Regions from separate parts of the Paenibacillus sp. FSL H7-0323 genome, predicted to be linked through region 3. Evidence: riboswitches for the same ligand, from Rfam matches in the RefSeq annotation. Region 3 holds a riboswitch; each other region holds the start of a gene.
What was found. Region 3 has a riboswitch for cyclic di-AMP ahead of MHH89_RS17660 (alpha/beta fold hydrolase). Riboswitches for the same ligand answer to the same signal wherever they lie in the genome.

Region 1 (5,301 bases), 110 kb from region 3:
GCGCATGGAGATTGACTCCTTCGAAGCCATCGTACGGCTGCTTCCGACCGTCAAAGCGGCTGCGTTACTGCCAAAGTCTTATCTGCGTCCAGAACTGCTGAACGGCGGCGGGCTGGTGTCCTTACATATCAAGGAGCTGGAGCAAACTCAACGGACCACCTGCCTGATCTACCGTGACGATGGAAGCATGAGCACGGCGGCTCGCAGTCTGGTGCAAGTTACCGAAGAGATGTTTCTGACAGAACGCGAGCAGTAAAGCCGGACCAAATGAATCAAGGGGCGCACCTAGTGATCTCCAAATGAGGCAATAAGTGAAGTACTTATAGCGTAATTAGGGAATTTCTCCCTGAAGTTCAGAGATTTCTGTTCAGCAGACTTAAAATTAGGGAAAACTTCCCTAATTTTCGGCCGATTCAGTAACTAATTAAGGAATCCCTCTGTTTATTAGGGAGGAATTCCCTAATGTCGTTCATTTAGAGCGAATAGCGGCTATTTTCAGGGAGTTTTTCCCCAACTAGTTTAAAACCCACTCTGTACATCGCACAAACAAAGAACACATATCGCTTTTCGCCACACATATTTCACCGTCACAGATACCACAAATCATCTAATTGCAAGCCGTACGATAACCACACCTAGCAAGTCGCGCACCGACCAAACCAACATTATAGAACACTACGCATGGTCCATAGTCATATGGCATATTAAAATCCAATACGTTTCCTACTCTTTACTCCATAAAAAAGAAGCTGCCCCCAAGTAGAATTCACTACTTTTGAGTCAGCTTCTTTTCCTATGATTCTTGGTTCACAACTTCACTCTCAAAACGGTCAATACTTTCATTAGGACCAATGAGTACCATAACATCGCCTTCACTTAAATAATCATGGGCAGTTGGAGCGACGATTATTCCGCTTTCCCTATTTAGGGCAACAATACTGCAGCCATATTTAGCTCTTGTATTTAAATCAGACAAGCTTCTGCCGTTCATGCAGGACGGTACGGTCAGCTCGACAATTTTATAATCCTTGGACAGTTCAATATAATCCAGCAAATTGGGCGTCACCAGCTGATGTGCCACACGAATCCCCATATCCCGCTCCGGAAAAATAACCCGATCAACCCCCAGCCGCGACAGTGCGCGGCCATGAAGGATAGAGATTGCCTTAGCCACCACTTGCTTGACTCCAATCTCCTTCAACAAAATGGCCGCCAGAATGCTTCTCTCCATATTGTCACCAATCGCAACAATCCCACAATCAAAGTTCCGTACACCAAGCGAGCGCATAATTCCCTCATCTGTAGCATCTGCTACTACCGTATGCGTCAGCTGATCGCTCATTTCCTCCACGCGTTCTTCATGGTGGTCAATGCCGAGCACCTCGTAGCCCATTTCCATCAGCTCAAGCGCCAGGCTTGAACCGAAGCGACCTAAGCCGATTACTACAAATTGCTGTGCTTTCATTTCTAATTAACTCCTATCCAATAATTATTTTACCTTCCGGATACTTATACAGTGGTTTACCCTGTTTGGGACCGAGTGCATACGCTAAGGTTAGTGGACCTAGCCGACCTGCAAACATCGTCAGACAGAGTAGAACCTTACCGATCGCTGACAGTTCCGGAGTTAGCCCCATAGTCAGTCCTACCGTAGCAAAGGCGGAGGTCGTCTCAAACAAGATTGCCAAGAAATTACTGTCTTCAGTTGTGGAGAGTATCATCGACACAGAGGCGATTAACAACAAAGCCAGCAGCGTGATCGTTAATGCCTTGTAGATGCGCTCTTGAGCCAGCCGATAACGGAACAACACAACATCTTCCCGTCCACGCAGCATAGCAATTACAGCACCAATCATCATTGTAAAGGTTGTTGTCTTGATCCCGCCGCCCGTTGAGCCCGGAGAAGCACCAATAAACATAAGAATCACTATAAAAAATTGTGTAGCCTGCCGAAGTCCAGCAATATCTACTGTGTTCGCGCCAGCCGTACGGGGAGACACGGATTGAAAGAAGGCCGATAATATTTTACCGCCGAAATTCAGTGAACCCAGGGTACGAGTGTTAGTAAACTCAAATATAAAAATAACCAAAGCTCCGATCAGAATCAGCCCTGTGCTGGTGGACAGGACAACTTTACTATGTAGAGACAGCCTGCGGGTTACCCGAAACTCCACCAGATCTGACATTACAATAAAACCAATCCCCCCGGAGACAATCAGAAACATTACAATAATATTCACAAGCGGATCATATACATAATCAGTTAAACTGCGAAAATCCCCAAAAATATCGAACCCCGCATTATTAAACATAGACACCGCATGAAATATGCCATAATAAATCGCTTTTCCCAACGGCATATCAAAAGCCCAGCGAATAGACAGCAGCACAGCGGCACAGCCTTCTATGACAAGAGAATATATGAGGACTCTCCGGATCAGTCGCACAATTCCTTCCATAGAGCCTTGATTCATGGCTTCCTGTAGGATTAGCCTGTCCCGCAAAGATATTTTACGCTTTAACACCAGTGAAAATAGAGTGGCCATGGTCATAAAACCTAAGCCGCCGATCTGGATCAGGATCATAATTACGGTTTTCCCAAAAATGGTGAACGAAGTTCCGGTATCCAGCACAACAAGCCCTGTAACACAGGTTGCCGACGTTGAAGTAAATAATGCATCAATAAATTCCACGGAATTCCCGCTTGTGCTTGAGATGGGCAGCATAAGCAGCAGGGCCCCTATCAGAATGATCGATGCAAAACCAAGCACCAGTATCTGCGGCGGCGAGAGCTTCAGAAACTTAAATTCAGAAATCCTGCGAAACTGTGAAGCCACTTTGCTCACCTTCTTATCAAAAATTCCAACAAAAAAAGCACTGGAAAACCAATGCTGACTTGGTTCCTGCAGTAAATTAGCCTACGAGGTTAGCTGTCGGATTCGGACTGTGCAGGCTGCCCTATTCGTTCCCAGAACGAAATTCACCCCTGATGAAAGTGCCATTTATCGTGTACACTCCACTTTTCATCACTTCTTATGGTTCCCCCGTTTTCACCAGAAATTCGGCTACTATACAATTGCATACAAATTATATACGTTATTTAGTGAATTCACAAAGACACAATTAATGCTCATTCACATGAAAAAATGCGGTTTAAAGAGACTGCATCAAAAGGAGTGCCTTTTCTCATCACTTTTCCGTGTTTTCCCTGCAATTACACCGATTCTCATCATTCGTGCAGAAATGAACACGATAAAATTCATGGTATAAATTCACATGACTATTCTATACTATCTCTATTACCCATAAAAAGAACATATAATGTTTTTTGTAACCAACCAGGCACTAATACTATAATGGAACATAACATTGTCACAGTACATAACAAGGAGGCGTTACATGAATCCCGTCGGCCAGCCCTTACAGCAACGTGCCCTCTCCAAGAGGCTCATCATCTCGGGCATTATCGGTCTTATTCTATTTATTATGTTTCAGATTTCCCCTTCACTGCTTAGTAGCCCTACAGGTGAAGATACCACCGTCATTAGCAAGGCAGAAGCCCGTGACCAAGCCATATTATTCGCAGAACAAAAGCTCAACTACACCGAAGCACCAAACGATCAATGGAATGTACTTTACCAGACGGACTCTTCCTTTTATGGTTATATGTCTCGCGAGAAGCTTGTGGAGGACTACACCAAGAAAAAATTGGATCAAAAATATCCTTTTGATGTCTTTCGGGCAACGCTTACTCCTTCAGCGGAGCAAGAGCCGCAAATCATCGTTGACCTCAATATGTATACCGGTAAGATTGTCGCTTTCTCAAAGGCTGCAAAAGTTGTCTCCGAAGAGGGGCCAGGCATTGCTTCCGTTGGTGCAAAAGAGGACAAGGGAGCTGACCTCACTCTAGCACAGAAGGAGAATCTTGCTCGTCCTTGGCTTCAAGAATGGGAAGTAAATCCTGCCAAGCTACAAATTGAATCCAATACAGGAAGCCATGGGCTAGTGTATACGGATAGTACTGTTCAGGTCGGCGAATCCTTATTGCACTATTATTTTGATTTCAGTGGAGAGCAGGTATCCAGCTTTAATGCCGGATTCACTGCACCGGCTTGGCATACCTCCTACGTACAAGGACAGACCTCTTTAGCGGAAAAGCTAACATTATTCGGTTACGGTATACCCACACTGATTTTAGGAATTCTGGCACTCGTCTACAGTATTCTTAGAAGAGAGCATACTTCCTTTAAACGTGGAGTATTCCTAAGCTCAGCCTATTTTGTAATCATGATGATCAGCACCTATAATATGCTTCCTGAATCAACGGGCGAAGGGCTAGAAGCACAGATTACCTCTGTCATTATGTTTATCATTTATGCTTTGTACAGCCTGCTGATGTCCTCCTTGCTCTACTTCTCTTTAGTGGGCGGTAATGGCCTATGGCGAAAAGAGGAAGGCATGAACCCTTGGCCCCGCGCCAAAGAGCCCGGCTATGGACAATATGTGTTGGACAGTATCCGGGCTGGATACATCTGGGCTTTCGTTCTGCTAGGGGTGCAGACGGTTATGTTCATCATATTATCGTTTACCTTGCACAATTGGTCTACTACAGACGCCACCCAATCTCCTTATAACATGAGATATGCTTGGCTTCTGCCTATCGTCGCATGGCTCGCTGGTTTATCTGAGGAAGCCATTTATCGCTTTTTCGGAATTCCTATGCTGAAAAAGGTGTTCCGGAACACTTTTATCGCTTGCTTGATCACCACGCTGGTTTGGGCGTTTGGCCATACGTTATATCCGATCTATCCCATCAGCTCCCGTCCCATTGAGCTGACTGTAATCGGGCTGCTGTTCAGCTATATTTTCCTTCGTTACGGGTTTATTGCTGTCATGTTCAGCCACGTCGTGTTTGACAGCATCCTGATGGGCGCTACGCTGATCTTTATGAAGGAGAGCGTAAATGTAGGCGCGGGTATCTTCGCGATTATTATGCCGTTCATAGTCGCTTACATCGTCTATCGATTTAATCCACCACAGAAGCCTAAGCCGGTGGAGCCTTCTTCTTTGATTTAAACTAATGTGAAGACGTAATGAAATTAAAAAAGGGCATCAAAGCCGCTTTAGTCGCTGCTTTGATACCCTTTTTCTTTTGTCACCATTGCTATGAGGTTGGCTCTTCATCCTTGAGCGCATCAAGAATTTGTTTTGCCAGCTTTTCTCCAATAGAAAGTGTACGGAAATCATCCACGGAGGCTTCTTTAATTTTCTTAAGCGATCCGAAATGCTTTAGCAGCGCTT
Region 2 (5,301 bases), 2.2 Mb from region 3:
CCAAAAAGAGATTAATAATTATATAATTTTAAATGTATATGATAAAAACTACATTAGTCCCTAGAGGACAGAAAGGAATTCTCCTTGAGTAAACCTAAAAAAAGTCCAAATGTTCCCCAGTTGAGCAAACAAGAGAAACGACGGGTAGAACAGGAGCAACAGAAGCAGAAAACGAGAATTTTAGTTATTAGTTCAATAGCTGTAGTAGTTATCATTTTTGTTGGATTGTTTATGTTAGCTTCGAAAGATGCAGCAAAGAATGTCTCTACAGGAGAACCGGTAGAATTCAATTACAGTGAGCTACCTAGGATTGGTAATGAGGATGCACCTGTTAAGCTTGTTGAATTTGGTGATTTCAAATGTCCAGCTTGTTCCCAATTTGCTGGCTCCATGAAACCGAAAATTGTTCAAGATTTTGTCAACGAGGGAAAAGCAGCTCTTTACTTTGTAAATATGGCTTTCGTTGGTCCTGACTCTGAGACAGCTTCACTAGCTGCATTGTCTGTATACCATCAGAATAAGGATGAATTCTGGAAGTTCTATGATGCTGTGTATGCGCAGCAAGGGGATGAGAGCGTGGAATGGGCCACTGAGGATTTCTTGGTAAGCCTTGCTGAAAAAGAGAAATTAGCGATCGATTATGATCTGTTGCGTAAAGACATCCAAGAGAAAACTTATGCAGATGAGCTGAAGAAAGACATTCAGTTGGCAACTGACGCAGGCGTGACAACTACGCCTTCGCTCTACATTAATGGAGTGAAAACGGCTGAACCTTTCGATATTGAAGCGATTACATCTGAAATTAACACCGCCGCAAAAGCAGTGGAGGCAAAGTGACAAAATTCCTATCTTTTTGCAAGCGTAACTGCCTCTATCTGGCCTGGTTCGTCTCTTTGGTTGCTGTAGCTGGTAGCTTGTATTTAAGTGAAGTCTTGAAGTATGAACCTTGTAAGCTTTGCTGGTTTCAGCGGATTTTTATGTATCCGCAGTTATTTTTATTGGGAATTGCCACTTTCCGTGGAGATAAGCGCATCATTCCTTATGTGCTTCCATTAAGTTTGATTGGTGGCAGTATCTCAATCTATCATTATGCGGAACAGAAGATTCCAGCGTTAAGTAAAGTTCTACCTTGTACAGTTGGTGTTCCTTGTAATAAAGATTACTTGAACTACTTCGGATTTATAACGATTCCTTTGTTAGCTTTAATAGCGTTTGCTCTAATAAGTCTCCTTCTTTGGTATGGACGTAGGGAAGAAGAAGTGATTGAAGTAGATGCTGAGGAGAGCTTAGGATTTTAGTTTTTACTTTGGAAGGTACAAAAAAGCTGAAAAGGTATTAAAATCACGGGCTAGAGGGATAATTGAAGATAATGAAAGAGAGCATCCAATAAGACGCTATATTTGAGCTTATTGGATGTTTTTTCATTCTTTTTTCATTTTTTTCAACGCTTTACTGTAGGCACTTTGTAGACTAATATTAGACCTTGTGAGAAGTTGAATATGCGCTGAATTTTCTTAGGAAAAACGGGGGAACCAAACTTGGCATTCATGCCAATGGGGTGAATCGGAACCGGGTCGAACAGACCTCTACCGTAGGGCTATAACCACAGCCCGAATCCGCCAGCTAACCTCGTAAGCAAGGTGGGAAAATGACCATGCATAAGCATGCGGATCATTTCCGTATGCTTATTTTTGTGTCTGCATTTATGAAATCCACCGATGAAAACAGCGCACGGAAATTCCGTTTCAGCTCCCAAAGAAAGGAACTGTATCCACCATGGTAAGCAAGGTAAAACGACTATTGATCGGACGTCCGATGAAGTCGAATGAACTCGATCATGAAAAGTTATCCAAGGTTAAAGCACTGGCTGTTCTGTCTTCTGATGCGCTCTCGTCTGTAGCCTACGGAACGGAACAAATTCTGATTGTACTAGTGGCTGCCGGGTTTACTGCCATCTGGTATTCCCTGCCAATTGCATTAGCCGTATTGGGCCTGCTGGCCATCCTGATTTTATCCTATCGGCAGACGATTTTTGCTTATCCGCAAGGAGGCGGAGCTTATATCGTAGCCAAGAGTAATCTTGGTATTCCGACAGGGCTGCTCGCTGGGGGTTCATTATTGGTGGATTACATTCTTACCGTAGCGGTTAGTGCCTCGGCAGGGACGGATGCGATCACATCGGCTTTTCCAAGTCTTCATAATCATACTGTTCTCATCGCTGTATCTGTTATCGTTTTATTAACAATCATTAATCTTCGCGGAGTGACTGAATCGGCTTCATTTATCGCAATTCCAGTGTATTTGTTTGTGGTTTCGATTGTTGTTCTGATTATCTCCGGTATCGTTAAATATGCAATGGGTGGCGCGCATGCGAATGTTCCTGAAATAGGCAGCGCCGTATCTAATGTAAGTTTGTTTCTACTATTAAAAGCGTTTAGCTCTGGTTGTTCAGCCCTAACGGGGGTTGAGGCCGTATCTAATGCGATCCCAAACTTTAAAGCACCCGCTGAGAAGAATGCAGCCAAGACGCTAATGATCATGGGACTTATCCTTGGCTTTATGTTTACCGGAATCACTGTGCTGGCGTATTGGTATGGGATTGTGCCAGATGAAAAGGCTACGGTTGTCTCTCAGATCGCTGAATCGACCTTTGGCCGTGGCGGATTGTACTTTTTCATTCAAGGGATTACAGCAGTGATTTTGTTCTTGGCAGCTAATACAGCATATTCAGCGTTTCCGCTGCTTGCCTTTATGTTTGCAAAAGATAAATATCTGCCACATGCATTTATGGTCCGTGGTGACCGCCTTGGCTTCTCAAACGGCATTATTTTTCTAGGAGTTATGTCTATCATACTTGTGACTGCATTCCATGGGAATACGGAAGGTTTGATTCCACTATATGCGGTAGGCGTGTTCATTCCTTTTACCTTATCCCAACTGGGGATGATGGTGCATTGGATCAAAACAAGACCCGCTGGATGGGTGAAAAGATTTGTAGTAAATACCATCGGTATGCTGACTACATTGACGATTACGCTTATATTTATCATTACTAAATTCTCGAGTGTATGGATGGCATTCATTTTCTTACCTGCTGTAATGTTCGTGTTCCACCGTATTCATAAGCACTATTTGAACACTGCGGATCAACTGCGTATATGTCCGGCTACGGATAAACCTGTAATTAAAGGAAGTACTGTAGTTGTTCCTGTTGCAGGGGTTACACGTGCTGTATTACATTCCATCAGCTATGCGAAGTCTCTAACAGATAATGTTGTTGCTGTGTATGTAGGCTTTGATGAAGAAGACATTCATAAGATGGAGCAACGGTGGGAGGAATGGAATCCAGGTGTACGCCTGATTGTACTTCGTTCCAGATATCGTAGTATCATTCGTCCGTTAGTGAAGTTTATCGATACGGTAGAGTGGAAGACCGCTGCGACGGATCACATCACGATTCTGATTCCACAGTTTATTACCAAACATTGGTGGCAAGCCGTGCTTCATAATCAGACCAGCTTTTTAATCCGCTCGTATCTAATGAATCAAAAGGACGTTGTAGTAGCGACTGTCCCGTATCATTTAAATAAATAAGTAGAAGATTAAAGATGAGGTTATATCCGGAACGTTCGGAATATAACCTCTTTTGTATTTTATATGAAGGAAATTGTTGCAAATCCACAGAATTTGAAATTTATATGTTGACACAGAGAATGAGAATCAATATCATTTAAAAGTGAAGCAGAGGTAAAGGTCACCTTTGAATATCAAAGCAGTTACATATAGGAGGGTTTTTAATGTTTTGGCTTAACAGAAAAAGATCAGGAAGCATGAAAGTGACGATGAGCGGACTAATAGTGATGACGCTAATACTTTCCGCTTGTGGTAATAATAATGCTGAAAGCTCATCAAATGCAGGAACAGCGCCTACAACAGCGCCTACAGCAGAATCTACAGAGGCACCTGCTGCACCTAAGACGTTAACAGATGCAATGGGTCATAAAGTAACGATTCCGGCTAATCCACAGCGCGTTCTGGGTTCATATTTGGAAGACTCTTTGGTAACTCTGGGTGTAACTCCAGTAGCTCAATGGTCAGTTACAAATGGCGTTCAGGATTATCTGGCCACTGAATTGAAGGATGTTCCTACAATTAGTTACGACCTTCCGTTAGAGGCTGTAACCAGCTTTGCTCCGGATCTTATTATCATCCCATCGGAGTCTTCTGTTCAGAACGGGATTTACGATCAGTTGAATAAGATTGCACCCACTTATGTAATTGGGGATGAACTAAATCAAGATTGGCGCAAATCGTTGCTCAAGATGGGTGAGATTTTGAACAAAACCCCTGAAGCAGAAAAAGCCATTAAAGATTATGATGTTAAAGCAGCGGCTGCGAAAGAACAGCTTACAGGAGCTATTGGACAAGAGTCCGCGGCTATTTTATGGTTGGTGCAAAAAAACTTCTATATTGTAGACGAAACCCGCAGCAGTGGAGCTGTATTATATACAGACCTTGGCGTAACGCTGCCTAACTTAGTAACAGAGATCCCAGTAGGAACAAGAGCAACTTGGAATCCGATCTCACTAGAGAAGCTTTCTGAGCTGACCGCAGATCATATTTTCCTTGTAAATAGTGATAAGACTGAGGGTTCGGAGATTCTAGATAGTGCAATCTGGAAGGGCATCCCAGCTGTAAAAGCTGGAAATGTGCATGAAATGAGCTCAACAAGCAGTTGGCTTTACAGTGGGGCGAACGCTGGCAGCAAAATCATTGACGATGTGCTAAAAAGTCTTGTGAAATAAAAGTCGTAATTCACCATGAATGAGACTGATCATTTCGGTGGGGAAGGGCGTGCAGATCAAGTATCTCGGGATACAAAGATCTGCACCATTTTTTTATAAACCAATCCCATAGTACGGAAAAATCGTTCCTGCAATTGTACAACATAAATATTTTTGCGATAATGAGAATGATTGTTGTTATCATATAAACCATTGTAACTATTGAATAAGGAGACGACTCATGGTTTCACCCTCAGATTTCGCAAATCGTATTAAAAATGAACCCAAAAAAGCTCTACATACCCGACCGGCAGCTGCCATTGGTATTCTTATTTTTGGACTTGCTGCCATTGCCTTCGGATTGGCACTTTCGGTCTCAGTGGGTGCGGCAGATATCAAGTTAGCTACGGTATGGGAAGCTATATTTCATTTCAATCCAGATTTACAAAAACATCAGGTGATTAGAGAACTGCGATTTCCACGTGCTATTGCTGGCGCCTTAGTCGGTGCTTGCTTC
Region 3 (5,301 bases):
TTATACTTCTTGATGTTTTAAAAAAGAACGCACAGCAGTCTCAGCTTCATCCAGATTATTCACTTTAAAAGTAACTCTCTCAATGCCTTCATACTGAGTGGACGTATAATCGTATCTAGGGTCGTAGTAATACTCTAGCAGCAGCGCCACAGCTTCGCCGAACAAATCTGCCTGCAAGCATCGCTCGATTTCTGCCGCAATAGGGATATGAATTCGGGATTTAATACTCCGAAATGCAGAAATACATTGCTCCTTGTATTCTTCTGGCCGATAATCCTCAAGGATTTGCTCCACTCTGGCATGCAAAGGCATCTCAATCCAGATCTGCGTTCCGCTCTCTTTTTGCTCGGCCATAAATGGGGGCATTACTACCTTACCAATCTTTTTGCTCTCCGCTTCAAATAGTACATAAGGAGAATCCCCGATCTTAATTAACTCCTCTAAAAGAAGACTATCGAACGTTTTTTGATTGTTCGCACGAAGGCCAATCTCACCAAAAATAGAACCACGATGACCTGCCATCCCTTCCAAATCCAGAACGGGGTAGCCTTGCGCTTTCAGGCGGTGTAACAGATTGGTTTTACCTGTGCCTGTATTTCCGTGAATCACATAAGACTTCGCCTTACATTCATAGGACTCCAATTCGTCGAGCACCCATTTACGATAAGCCTTATAGCCGCCTATCAGCCGGTAAGCATGAATATCCATTAAAGAGAGTACGGTCGCAGTTGTACGGCTGCGCATACCTCCCCTCCAGCAGAATACAGCTTTGTCTCCTTGAATCGCTGCAAATTCTTTGACAAAAGAAGGCAGTTTTGCCGCAGCAATCTCCAAACCACGTTCTTTCGCGGCCTGCACACTTGTCTGTTTATACAACGTCCCTACTTCAGCCCGTTCCTGATCATCAAAAAAGGGAATATTCAAACTATCCGGCAGCGTTGCATCTTTATATTCAGAAGGAGATCTAACATCAATAATGGTGATCTGCTTCTTGTTTTTTAACACTCTAAGTTCTTCCAGTGTAATGTCCTGAAACAATATGCTCTCTCCTCTGGTGGCTAACCTTCATAATTTGCTCTAAGCTGATATACAACAGTTATTCCACAGCAGCTATAACCGTAATCTGACCCGGATGCTCTTCCGTTACCTCTCCGATCAATGCCGCTTCTACCCCTGCATCTACTAACTCTTTTAGCAAATCTTCACTTTGTTGAGGGGCCACAGAGATCAGCAGTCCGCCAGAAGTCACAGCGTCACATAGAATATAGCGGCTTAGTTGGTCCATCTCTTCCGGATAAAGAATGCTGCCTTCCAGATGGGCAAAGTTATTCTTAGTGCCTCCTGGAACAAATCCCTGCTCCGCAAGCTCTCTTACTCTTGGCAGCATCGGTACATCGCCTTGACGAATGATCAGGCCCGTGCCGCTCCCTTTAGCCATTTCCGAGGCATGTCCCAGTAGCCCAAATCCGGTAACATCTGTACAAGCATGTACATCATAAGGCTCCATGATTTCAGCCGCTTTTTTATTCAAAGTAGACATTACTGTCGTAAGGCGTGTGGTTTCTTCAGGAGATAGCTGATCCTTTTTAATGGAAGTTGTTAAGATCCCCACACCGATAGGCTTCGTTAGAATCAGCTTGTCTCCCACCTTGGCGCCCGCATTCGTTCTTACTTTGTCAGGATGCACAAGGCCCGTAACGGCCAATCCGAATTTGGGCTCTTTATCGTCGATGGAATGTCCGCCCACAAGAGTAGCTCCTGCTTCCTGTACTTTATCCGCTGCACCGCGCAAAATGTCACCGAGAATGCTTTTATCTAAAACAGAAATAGGAAAGGCCACAATATTAAGCACCGTAAGCGGCTTTCCACCCATCGCATAAATATCGCTTAATGCATTGGCTGCTGCAATTTGACCAAATGAATAGGGATCATCCACGATCGGCGTGAAAAAATCAACAGTTTGCACTAACGCTAATTCATCACTTAAACGATACACCCCTGCATCATCACTAGTATCAAGACCTACAAGTAGATCCGGGTTAGGAACAGTTGGTGGCAGACTACGAATAACCTGCATGAGATCGGCGGGACCGATTTTGCAGCCGCAGCCCCCTTTTGAAGATAATGAAGTCAGTTTTATAGTTTCAGCTTGAGACATCATGACTCAGCTCCTTTAGTATGAATTATCTTAATCTTACACGAGTAGATCGCATTGTACAAAATGCAAGAGTAGCAGATGCGTTGCTTACTACGCCTCCTTCTATAACTATTTAGAGTCTATTGTTCTTTCCCACGTCTGGTGAGCTATATTTGGTGCTGTGGTAGGGTAGGGACATTAAGTGGCGTTCTAGGTACAATATGCTTGTAAATGTTCAACATCCATCGGTTAGTAAAATAACCAAAGGCTGGCTCATTCGTAGATTTCACTACGGATAAGCCAGCCTTTAATTGGATGTCCATTATATTAGGGAAATCCTCCCTAATGTTCATCGATAATCGCTTTAAAATGAGGTTTTTAGGAAATTCCTCCCTAAAAATTCATGCAAATACCCATTTATGGCTAAAAACATCCTATTATTAGGGAGGATTTCCCTAATCTACGTTCTAGGAGCCATAATCTCCTTCATTTTAGGGAGAATTCCCCTAAAGTTCTTCCCAGAAAGACGACCCATAGCCAGCTCATTCCGCCCTGGCTATGGGACGCCTATTTTCTCACTTAAACGCTTCGCTTGTGAAGGTCTCCCTATAGATCAGCTAATCTGCTGACTGCCCTGCTGCTTCTCTAAGAAACGCTGAAGAATCGCATTGAATTGCTCCGGCTGGCACAGATTACTTGGATCTAATGCGTTCGGAATAATCGCCAACTGCGCCTGCGGCAGCTGAGACACCATTTCCTTCATACAATTCACTCCAAATTCATTAAAGTCCCCCACAATACATAATGCAGGACGTTTAAAAGCCTTTAAACATCTGGTGTAATCAACATGGCTCGTAGCCAGCCTTTGCCGATATAACTCCCGGGGGCGTTTGTCCAGCAGTCCTCTTCTAATCTCATTGTAGGCCAGACTCCAGCGCTCTCGGTACATCATCCGAATCGAAGGCAACACCAGCTCGCTTGGGAGATAATACATTAGTAAACTGCAATATGCTGCCATAGTTTGTATTTTCCCTACTATTGTTGATCCGTGAGTCCTACAAAAGCTATCCGCGACCACAATTGCTTTTACACGCTCAGGATATTGTTTGGCAATATGCTGAACGACTAAGCCACCATAGGCGATTCCTACAAAAACTGCTTCACGGATACCTAGGTCATTCAACAGCATAATCAGATCCAGACATTGCGTCTCAATAATCTCATGTGGGGCCTCCAGCAGTTTACCAGACTTGCCATTCCCCCGTAAATCGCACAAAATCACTTTATATTTATCGGAAAAATACTCCAGCTGTGGTTTGAACATACTGTGTGTTAATCCATGTCCATGGATAAACACAACCGGAGTGCCAGTTCCATTGATTTCATAATAGAGCGAAGTTCCGTTCAGTTTAGCGATAGGCAAAGGTAACACCTCTTTCATAATAAATTCTACGACTATATCTGCTTAAAAACGCAGCAAAAAACCACAGAGGGATTCTCTGTGGCTATTCATCACTAAACACGCCATTCATCCTCTCTCCATACGCTTACGAGGTTAGCTGTCGGATTCGGGCAGTGAGAGTTGCCCTACCTGCAGGGATGCATATTATGCACCCGGAACAGGATTCACCCCATAACCAGTGCCGACTCTCACATCGGCTGCCAGTTGTTGGTTCCCCCGCTTTCCAGAAACGGAAATTAAGCGGATTGCTTATGTAATTGTAAATTTAAGATAATTCTCAGTTCTGAGATGAATCATACTCTTGTAAGGTTTTCTTGTAAAGGAGGGCTCTGGTCAAAATAATGTTGAAAGCAATGCTTTTCATTTCATATTAAGCATACTCTTCATTTTCTCTTTCTTTTGCTCTTGTTTACTCGTTTTCTTTAGAAAAACAGCTCTGAAGCAAGCGAAAAAGGGGGTGATTCACCAGTACTTTCCTATTTAATAAGAAACGACAATCTTCAATACCACTATTGGGCCAGTTTCTGTACCTTGGGGTGTTCGTCGTTTCTATGTCCCCGATCCGTTTGGCAAGCTTGTTAATATTATTTCACATGAACAGCACGAATGATTTCATAAAAAAGAAAAAAGCTAAGCAGAATCAGAGATCTCCCCCTGTCCACTTAGCTTCCTTTTACAATACTATGGCTACAAAAGATCGGCGTTTTTCAATGCATGCTCCCAGCTTGGAAAAAAGAACAGCGCACTTCTCATAAGCTCTGGGTCGCTTTGCTTTACTTGTTTTTTACTGATTGAGCTTCCGTCGCTTTGCAGCTTTTTGATCCGACTTAATACTTCATCAGCCTCCAAAGGAATTTCCATTGAAACACTCCTTTCTCAGTGACCTGTTTCCCTTCATTTTCTCCATAATATGTTTATTTATTCCGTACTCTTAATTTCCCCAGATTAAACCATCTGATAGATGGGTTGTTCAGCAATGAACCGGGTAGGAAGCATGGGATATTTGTCTGCTAAGATTTCAGCTAAATATTTCATCCCCGGCGCTTCACTCTCCGCATGACCTAACATGATGAGCGCTTTAGATCTGCCTTGGTGCCCTGCATCCCGCACATATTCCGGAGTCTCCCACTCTGGTCCTTCTCCAGCAATAATTAAATCAAGATTGTGATCATTAAAAAGTGGAATAGCCATCGTCCCGCCCCCTCTGTAACCTACTAATATCCCTATGCGTTTGCAGGACAGAGACAGGTCACCAGCAGCGCGTACATAAGAGATCCCTAGCTTACTTTTAATATACTGAGCAGCTTCCAGTACAGTCATGGCAGGAATAGTGAGAATCGTAGCAGCCGCTTGCTGCTCTTCCACATAGTCTGACCAATCCAGCTCTCGCAGCAAACCCATCATAATCCCATCCGGCTCTTGCCGATGCCAATAATCATGATAACGAAAAATAGCTATTGGGGATCGTTCGATCAGACTTTTTTTCGCATGATAAACCGGATCACCTTCTAACCACTCGCTCGCCGCATGATGGCTATAAAATACACCTTCATGCGTGATCAGCAAATTGGTTCCTAACGCTATTGCTTGCTCCACAATATTTTGTGTGGCAGAAAAGGCCGTAATAATCCCTGTGACTTCAGTTTCCGGTTCCCCTGGGTTCAGAATATCCACAGTCCCTTCTACCTGTTCCACAGTTCCC
Region 4 (5,301 bases), 1.1 Mb from region 3:
TTCGCCGACAGCTCTTCGGTGCAGCGGGTCTGGAACGGTGAAGGAGCAGAGACTACGTTTCAATTGTTAAGCGATAAGCCTCTTCTCTCTGCTGAGATTGACCCTGAGCATTCCATCTTATTGGAGAGCAAACATTTAAACAACTTTAGGCTGGCGGAAATAGAGCCCAAGACGCTCTCTCGCTGGACGTTAAGTGTAACTAAACTACTTGAAACCGTGCTCGGAACTCTTGTCTGGTGAGGTGAATGATTGTGAGAACATCGATAACCCGCGGCTGGCAAAGCATGAAGGAGCAATTTTATATTTTAATTCTGCTCTTCATCTACCGACTGCTCTGGGGCTACTTTATGTATGGTTTCATCCGATCTGCTATTATTCCAATTCTACTGCGCTATCCAGATAAAGACGCCGGCGGCAGCGGTATGGGCAGACTGTTGTATTATATCGAGGGACAGTTCAGCTTGAATACTGACCCTGCGATACGCACTTGGTTATGGATGCTTCTAGGACTTGTTGTCTTGCGACTTCTGCTTTCTCCTTTCATAAGGGCAGGATTGCTGCATGAGCTGCACCAGGAGCGAAAGGGCGAGCGCGGGCTGTTTTTTTTCCCCGGCATGAAGATCTATGGACTACCTGTCTTAGTCTTTAGCCTAATCGAATGGGTGCTGACCCTGCTGCCGCTTTACTGGCTTGCTCCAAAAATGTACGGGCTGTTCTTATCCTCTTTGTTTAACTACACTTTGTTACTTCATTTAGTACCATACGTATTGGCATGGCTTATATATATTTTTATCGTGCGCCTGTTTCTTCTATATATGCAGTTTGGTTACACCGGCGGTACAGGAATGTTCTCCTCACTGTTCATCTGCTTGCGGTCACTGATTCCTGCTATAGGTGTTTCCATTGTACTTGGTGCGGGAGGCTTGCTCTTACTGCTAGTGTGCGGACTGACGGGTCTGTTCTGTCCCGGCCTGCCGGCACTTATAATACGGCAAATCTCACCACTACCTTCTACGCTCTTAAAAATGTGGGGAATCTCTGCACAATATCATCTATGGTGTAGCAAAGCATTTCCACAATAAATTAACCTTATTTGACATAATAAAAAGGTCCCAATTCCTGTATTCAGGAGCTGGGACTTTTTCTCATTACGGATAACTTAAGAGTATTTGCAAAATCATAAAAGCTCTGTTACAATAAGTCCTGTGCTATTAGTAACAATTTTGTAATCAATTGAAACGATTCCTACATAACTAAATGTATTTATCGTAAGTGTAACTGTCGAAACGTCATTCTCTTGGTGCTTAACACGCCTAATTCCTTTGCACCGGGAAGTGGGGGAACCATATTTTGGGTGAATTGATCTCGCTTTACAGGGATCATAGGGAATCTTCTACCGAACCCTTAAGCTAACCTCGCAGGCCTTGGAAGGAGTACATCTTTTGAAAAGACATAATTTAAGAAAAAAATGCGTCGCTGCGGCGCTAGGACTTGTAATGGCATTATCTATTGGTGGAGGAAGCGCCTTTGCCGACTCTAAGATGGACACTGTAATCTCAAAGACTATTGGAGTTGCCTATAAAACCGGAGGTACAAGCACTGCCGGATTTGATTGCTCTGGATTTACAAAATATGTATTCAAGAATGTGGGTCTTACTTTACCTCGTACATCAAAAGCTCAATATAGCGTTGGAACTGCTGTATCCAAAAGCAATCTGCGTTCTGGTGATCTAGTGTTCTTTAACACACTTGGCAATGGAGTATCCCATGTCGGCATTTATGTTGGAAACGGAAAATTCGCACAATCGTCCTCTTCGCGTGGAGTGACCATCACTTCACTCAGTCAGGCCTACTGGGCCAATCGTTATGTTGGCGCTAAAAGAGTAATGAGTACTTCAGCTTATCAAGCTGTAGCCTTCGATTGAAACCTTCCTCACAACTATAACCTCATAATTACAACTATATGAACCTGAATCTGATTATTCCCGTAATCAAATTCGGGTTTTTCTTTTTTCCATAATATATTTTTACACTAATAGAGCCCAATTGAAACACGTTTATTTGATAAAAATTGCAATTATATTAAAAATTAGGTCATTATTAACGCTTACATATGCCTTTCTACCGTAAAAATGCCAATTTTTCTGCATTAATATGTTAAAAACGATTGCCAAGCGGCTTTCTGTTTGTTACAATTAGCGCAGTGAGATTTTAGTAACATTTTTGTAATCATTAAGTTGTTATTTACAAAGGTTTTGTCATGTATTGATTACAAGCTAATCCTAATCAACAGTATGAGCCGAGTTTCCTAACTATTAGGAAAACGGGGGAACCAACTTTGGGTGAATTGACCTCCATTATATAGAGGGGTCATAGGGGACCTTCAACCGAACCCTTAAGCTAACCTCGTAGGCATTTGGAAGGGGTATACACTTTTGAAGAAGAAGTTAGCAGCAGCAGTACTAAGCTTTTCCATCATCCTCACCATCGGAGCAGGAAGCGCTTTCGCAGATTCCAAAATGGATAAAGTGATTGACAAGGCCATCGGTACTAAATACGTATCCGGCGGTATATCCACTAACGGATTTGATTGCTCCGGATTTACAATGTATGTGTTTGATAAGATTGGCATTAACCTTCCACACCAATCAGGTTCCCAATATCAAATGGGCACAGCAATCTCCCGTGATGATATAAGAGCCGGAGATCTTGTATTCTTCAATACAAGTGGCAAAGGTGTCTCCCATGTCGGCATTTATGTCGGTGAAGGTAAGTTCGCACACGCTTCTACCTCACGCGGTGTTACGATTAGCTCTCTGAGTGATAGCTACTACGTGAAACGCTACGTTGGTGCTAAGCGCATTATGAGCACAGACGCTTACCAATCGGTTGCTGCTGAATCGGAAGACAATGATGATGTTCAATAAGTAACGTACATAGGCTCTTTTCCAAGGTAACTCTTGGAGGAGAGCTTGTTTTTTTGTCTTATTACTTATTTACCCCTCTCATAATTTGTAAAACATTCCTCTCATATAAAGTTTCTGAGTCGAACCTCCCCCATTTTGTATATAATTAGTAATATAGCAATGTCCTCGTGAAAGGAGCTCGTTGACTTTATGATAAATCCCTCGGTAACTTTTCATGTAGTTCCTATGGAGGCAATTCACGGAGAAGCTATTTGTAAGTGGAGCTATACGCCTCCATATAATATTTATGGCTGGATGCCGTGGGAGCAGATGCAGGCTCTTGGCATCGAGTTTGGTGATCCGCAGCTCCGGGAGGAACAATATATCTCCATATTAAATGAACAAGAGGTTTTGTGCGGATTCGCACAGTTGTTCCCGATGGAAGGAGTCGTTCGTTTAGGAGTTGGGATGCGCCCCGATCTATGCGGCCATGGTTTAGGCAAACTATTCGTAGATGCCATCGTCCAGACAGCCTTGAATCGTTATCCTGATCGTGAGATAGATCTGGAAGTCCTGACCTGGAACCAACGCGCCATCCGAACTTATCAAAAATGTGGATTTACGATTACAGATACGTATGAACGCCGCACACCTACAGGAGACAAACCTTTTTATTGCATGGTCTATGACAAATGATATTAAATACCATATATTTCATAAGAACGATTGTATTCTCGTTCATTTTTTTGTCACAAACCCTATGATAACGCTTCACCATAAGCTATAATGTAGGGAGCAGCTTACATAGAAGGGACGAATTGGGATGCAGAAATGGATCATGAGCGGTTTGTTTTTTGCCGCCTGTGCCTTTGCGGTAGTACTCATGTTTACACTTCCGGGTAAAGAAGAGGTAGCGGAAGAAAATAAGCCCACGATGCCGGTAGTTCAACTGGACGCAGCAAAGGCAGAAGCAACCGTGAAAGCCAGCTGTATCACCTGTCACGGCGATCAGCTTCAAGGTGGAGTTGGACCAAGTCTTCAGAATGAAGGCGGCCAGCATGACGCTGAGGAAATCTACAGCATCGTCACCAAAGGACGTGGTCAAATGCCTTCCTTTAAGGAGAAGCTAGCCCCTGAAGAGATCGCCAACGTCGCACTCTGGCTCTCAGAGAAAAAGTAACCCATCAAGCAACTAAAAACGCCCGTGTATGAGATAGGTGACTATCTATGCACGGGCGTTTATTTTATGATTTTGGCTAAACTAATGATTTTTTTCAAAGGCTTCATTAAATTCATGCGCCGCTCGAAGATCTAGAGCCGTAATCCCATCTTCTTCATTAGATTCAAGTCGCAGGGTAACTGTTTTATAATCAATCGTAATATGTGGATGATGATCGAAGGCTTCTGAAATCGTGGCTACTTCATCAACGAACGCAATGCCCTTCATATATTGGCTGAACATATATTTTCGCACCATAACATTATTATCCAGCTTCCACCCCTCCAGCTTGGTGATCTCCTCACGCAGTTCCTCTTCCGTAAATAACAATTCGTTTCCTCCCTTACAAAAAATTGCAGTAAAGTGCGCAGTTCCCTTTACATGACTTAGGCGTTAAACAAAACATCCCTTAGCTTCTGAGGTCCAAGGGATGTGCCAGGATAAAGGCGATATTTTCGATTTAATGTATTCACAAATCCCAGCGATTATAACTCGGCTTTATCAATTTTAACACGGGCTACTAACTACGGGCAAATTACGTCCAGACGTCTCCTCTGCCTAAATCAAAACCACTGAAGCCAAATCCTCTTCGCCAACTAAAATATTAATGCGATGCGTGTCCTTATCGTAAATAATTACGCCGCTCCCCACTTCAATCATAGGTTCATTACCCAGCGCGAAGAAAAGATCCTCAGCCAATGCTTCCCATACCTCCAGCTTTGATTCTTGGGGTAGTTCCTGCCACTCGTCCGGATCCATCTCAAAAAATAAATATCCATCGGAAATTCGTCCGACGGCTTCGGTCAAATCTGTTAGAATTTCACCGTAATCTCTACCATGCTTTACACCCACGTATATCACTCCGTTTTCTTCACAGATGAATAATTACTTACCTTATCCATTATAGCCGAAAAAATGACTTCACAAAAAACCGAATGATGTCGATAAATAAGAATATACGTTAATTCGGTTTCGCACAGAGTGCCCTGCCGCTGTTTCAAGGATGATATACGCGGCATTGTCGGAACACATCTTAAATCTCACGGACGAGGTGCAAAATGGAAATTTCAACAATAATTGGTTTAATTTTTGGTTTGGTTGCTGTAATCTGGGGCATGATCCTCAAGCACGCTCCACTTCATGCTTTGGCCACACCCGCTGCTTACGTTATTATCT

Region 1: another riboswitch for cyclic di-AMP. It lies ahead of MHH89_RS17180 (TrkH family potassium uptake protein); the one in region 3 lies ahead of MHH89_RS17660 (alpha/beta fold hydrolase).
Region 2: another riboswitch for cyclic di-AMP. It lies ahead of MHH89_RS07795 (APC family permease); the one in region 3 lies ahead of MHH89_RS17660 (alpha/beta fold hydrolase).
Region 4: another riboswitch for cyclic di-AMP. It lies ahead of MHH89_RS22590 (C40 family peptidase); the one in region 3 lies ahead of MHH89_RS17660 (alpha/beta fold hydrolase).

The regions. Positions count from the first base shown of each region.
Region 1 covers NZ_JBBODB010000001.1:3,786,952-3,792,252, forward strand. The annotation lists gene MHH89_RS17170 (LysR family transcriptional regulator) at 1-256, shown strand, start outside; gene MHH89_RS17175 (potassium channel family protein) at 794-1,465, opposite strand; gene MHH89_RS17180 (TrkH family potassium uptake protein) at 1,479-2,837, opposite strand; cyclic di-AMP (ydaO/yuaA leader) riboswitch at 2,900-3,077, opposite strand; gene MHH89_RS17185 (CPBP family intramembrane glutamic endopeptidase) at 3,400-5,076, shown strand; gene uvrC (excinuclease ABC subunit UvrC) at 5,165-5,301, opposite strand, start outside.
Region 2 covers NZ_JBBODB010000001.1:1,699,811-1,705,111, reverse strand. The annotation lists gene MHH89_RS07805 (DsbA family protein) at 85-837, shown strand; gene MHH89_RS07800 (disulfide oxidoreductase) at 834-1,298, shown strand; cyclic di-AMP (ydaO/yuaA leader) riboswitch at 1,493-1,652, shown strand; gene MHH89_RS07795 (APC family permease) at 1,777-3,594, shown strand; gene MHH89_RS07790 (iron-hydroxamate ABC transporter substrate-binding protein) at 3,798-4,805, shown strand; gene MHH89_RS07785 (FecCD family ABC transporter permease) at 5,026-5,301, shown strand, end outside.
Region 3 covers NZ_JBBODB010000001.1:3,897,521-3,902,821, forward strand. The annotation lists gene mnmH (tRNA 2-selenouridine(34) synthase MnmH) at 1-1,038, opposite strand; gene selD (selenide, water dikinase SelD) at 1,097-2,158, opposite strand; gene MHH89_RS17655 (hypothetical protein) at 2,305-2,460, opposite strand; gene MHH89_RS17660 (alpha/beta fold hydrolase) at 2,751-3,560, opposite strand; cyclic di-AMP (ydaO/yuaA leader) riboswitch at 3,666-3,852, opposite strand; partial or broken gene MHH89_RS17665 (glyoxalase) at 4,099-4,209, shown strand; gene MHH89_RS17670 (hypothetical protein) at 4,287-4,460, opposite strand; gene MHH89_RS17675 (Nif3-like dinuclear metal center hexameric protein) at 4,545-5,301, opposite strand, start outside.
Region 4 covers NZ_JBBODB010000001.1:4,993,259-4,998,559, reverse strand. The annotation lists gene MHH89_RS22600 (M1 family metallopeptidase) at 1-240, shown strand, start outside; gene MHH89_RS22595 (hypothetical protein) at 252-1,082, shown strand; cyclic di-AMP (ydaO/yuaA leader) riboswitch at 1,301-1,439, shown strand; gene MHH89_RS22590 (C40 family peptidase) at 1,497-1,925, shown strand; cyclic di-AMP (ydaO/yuaA leader) riboswitch at 2,288-2,430, shown strand; gene MHH89_RS22585 (C40 family peptidase) at 2,436-2,927, shown strand; gene MHH89_RS22580 (GNAT family N-acetyltransferase) at 3,117-3,602, shown strand; gene MHH89_RS22575 (c-type cytochrome) at 3,730-4,086, shown strand; gene MHH89_RS22570 (4a-hydroxytetrahydrobiopterin dehydratase) at 4,168-4,455, opposite strand; gene MHH89_RS22565 (hypothetical protein) at 4,684-4,977, opposite strand; gene motA (flagellar motor stator protein MotA) at 5,184-5,301, shown strand, end outside.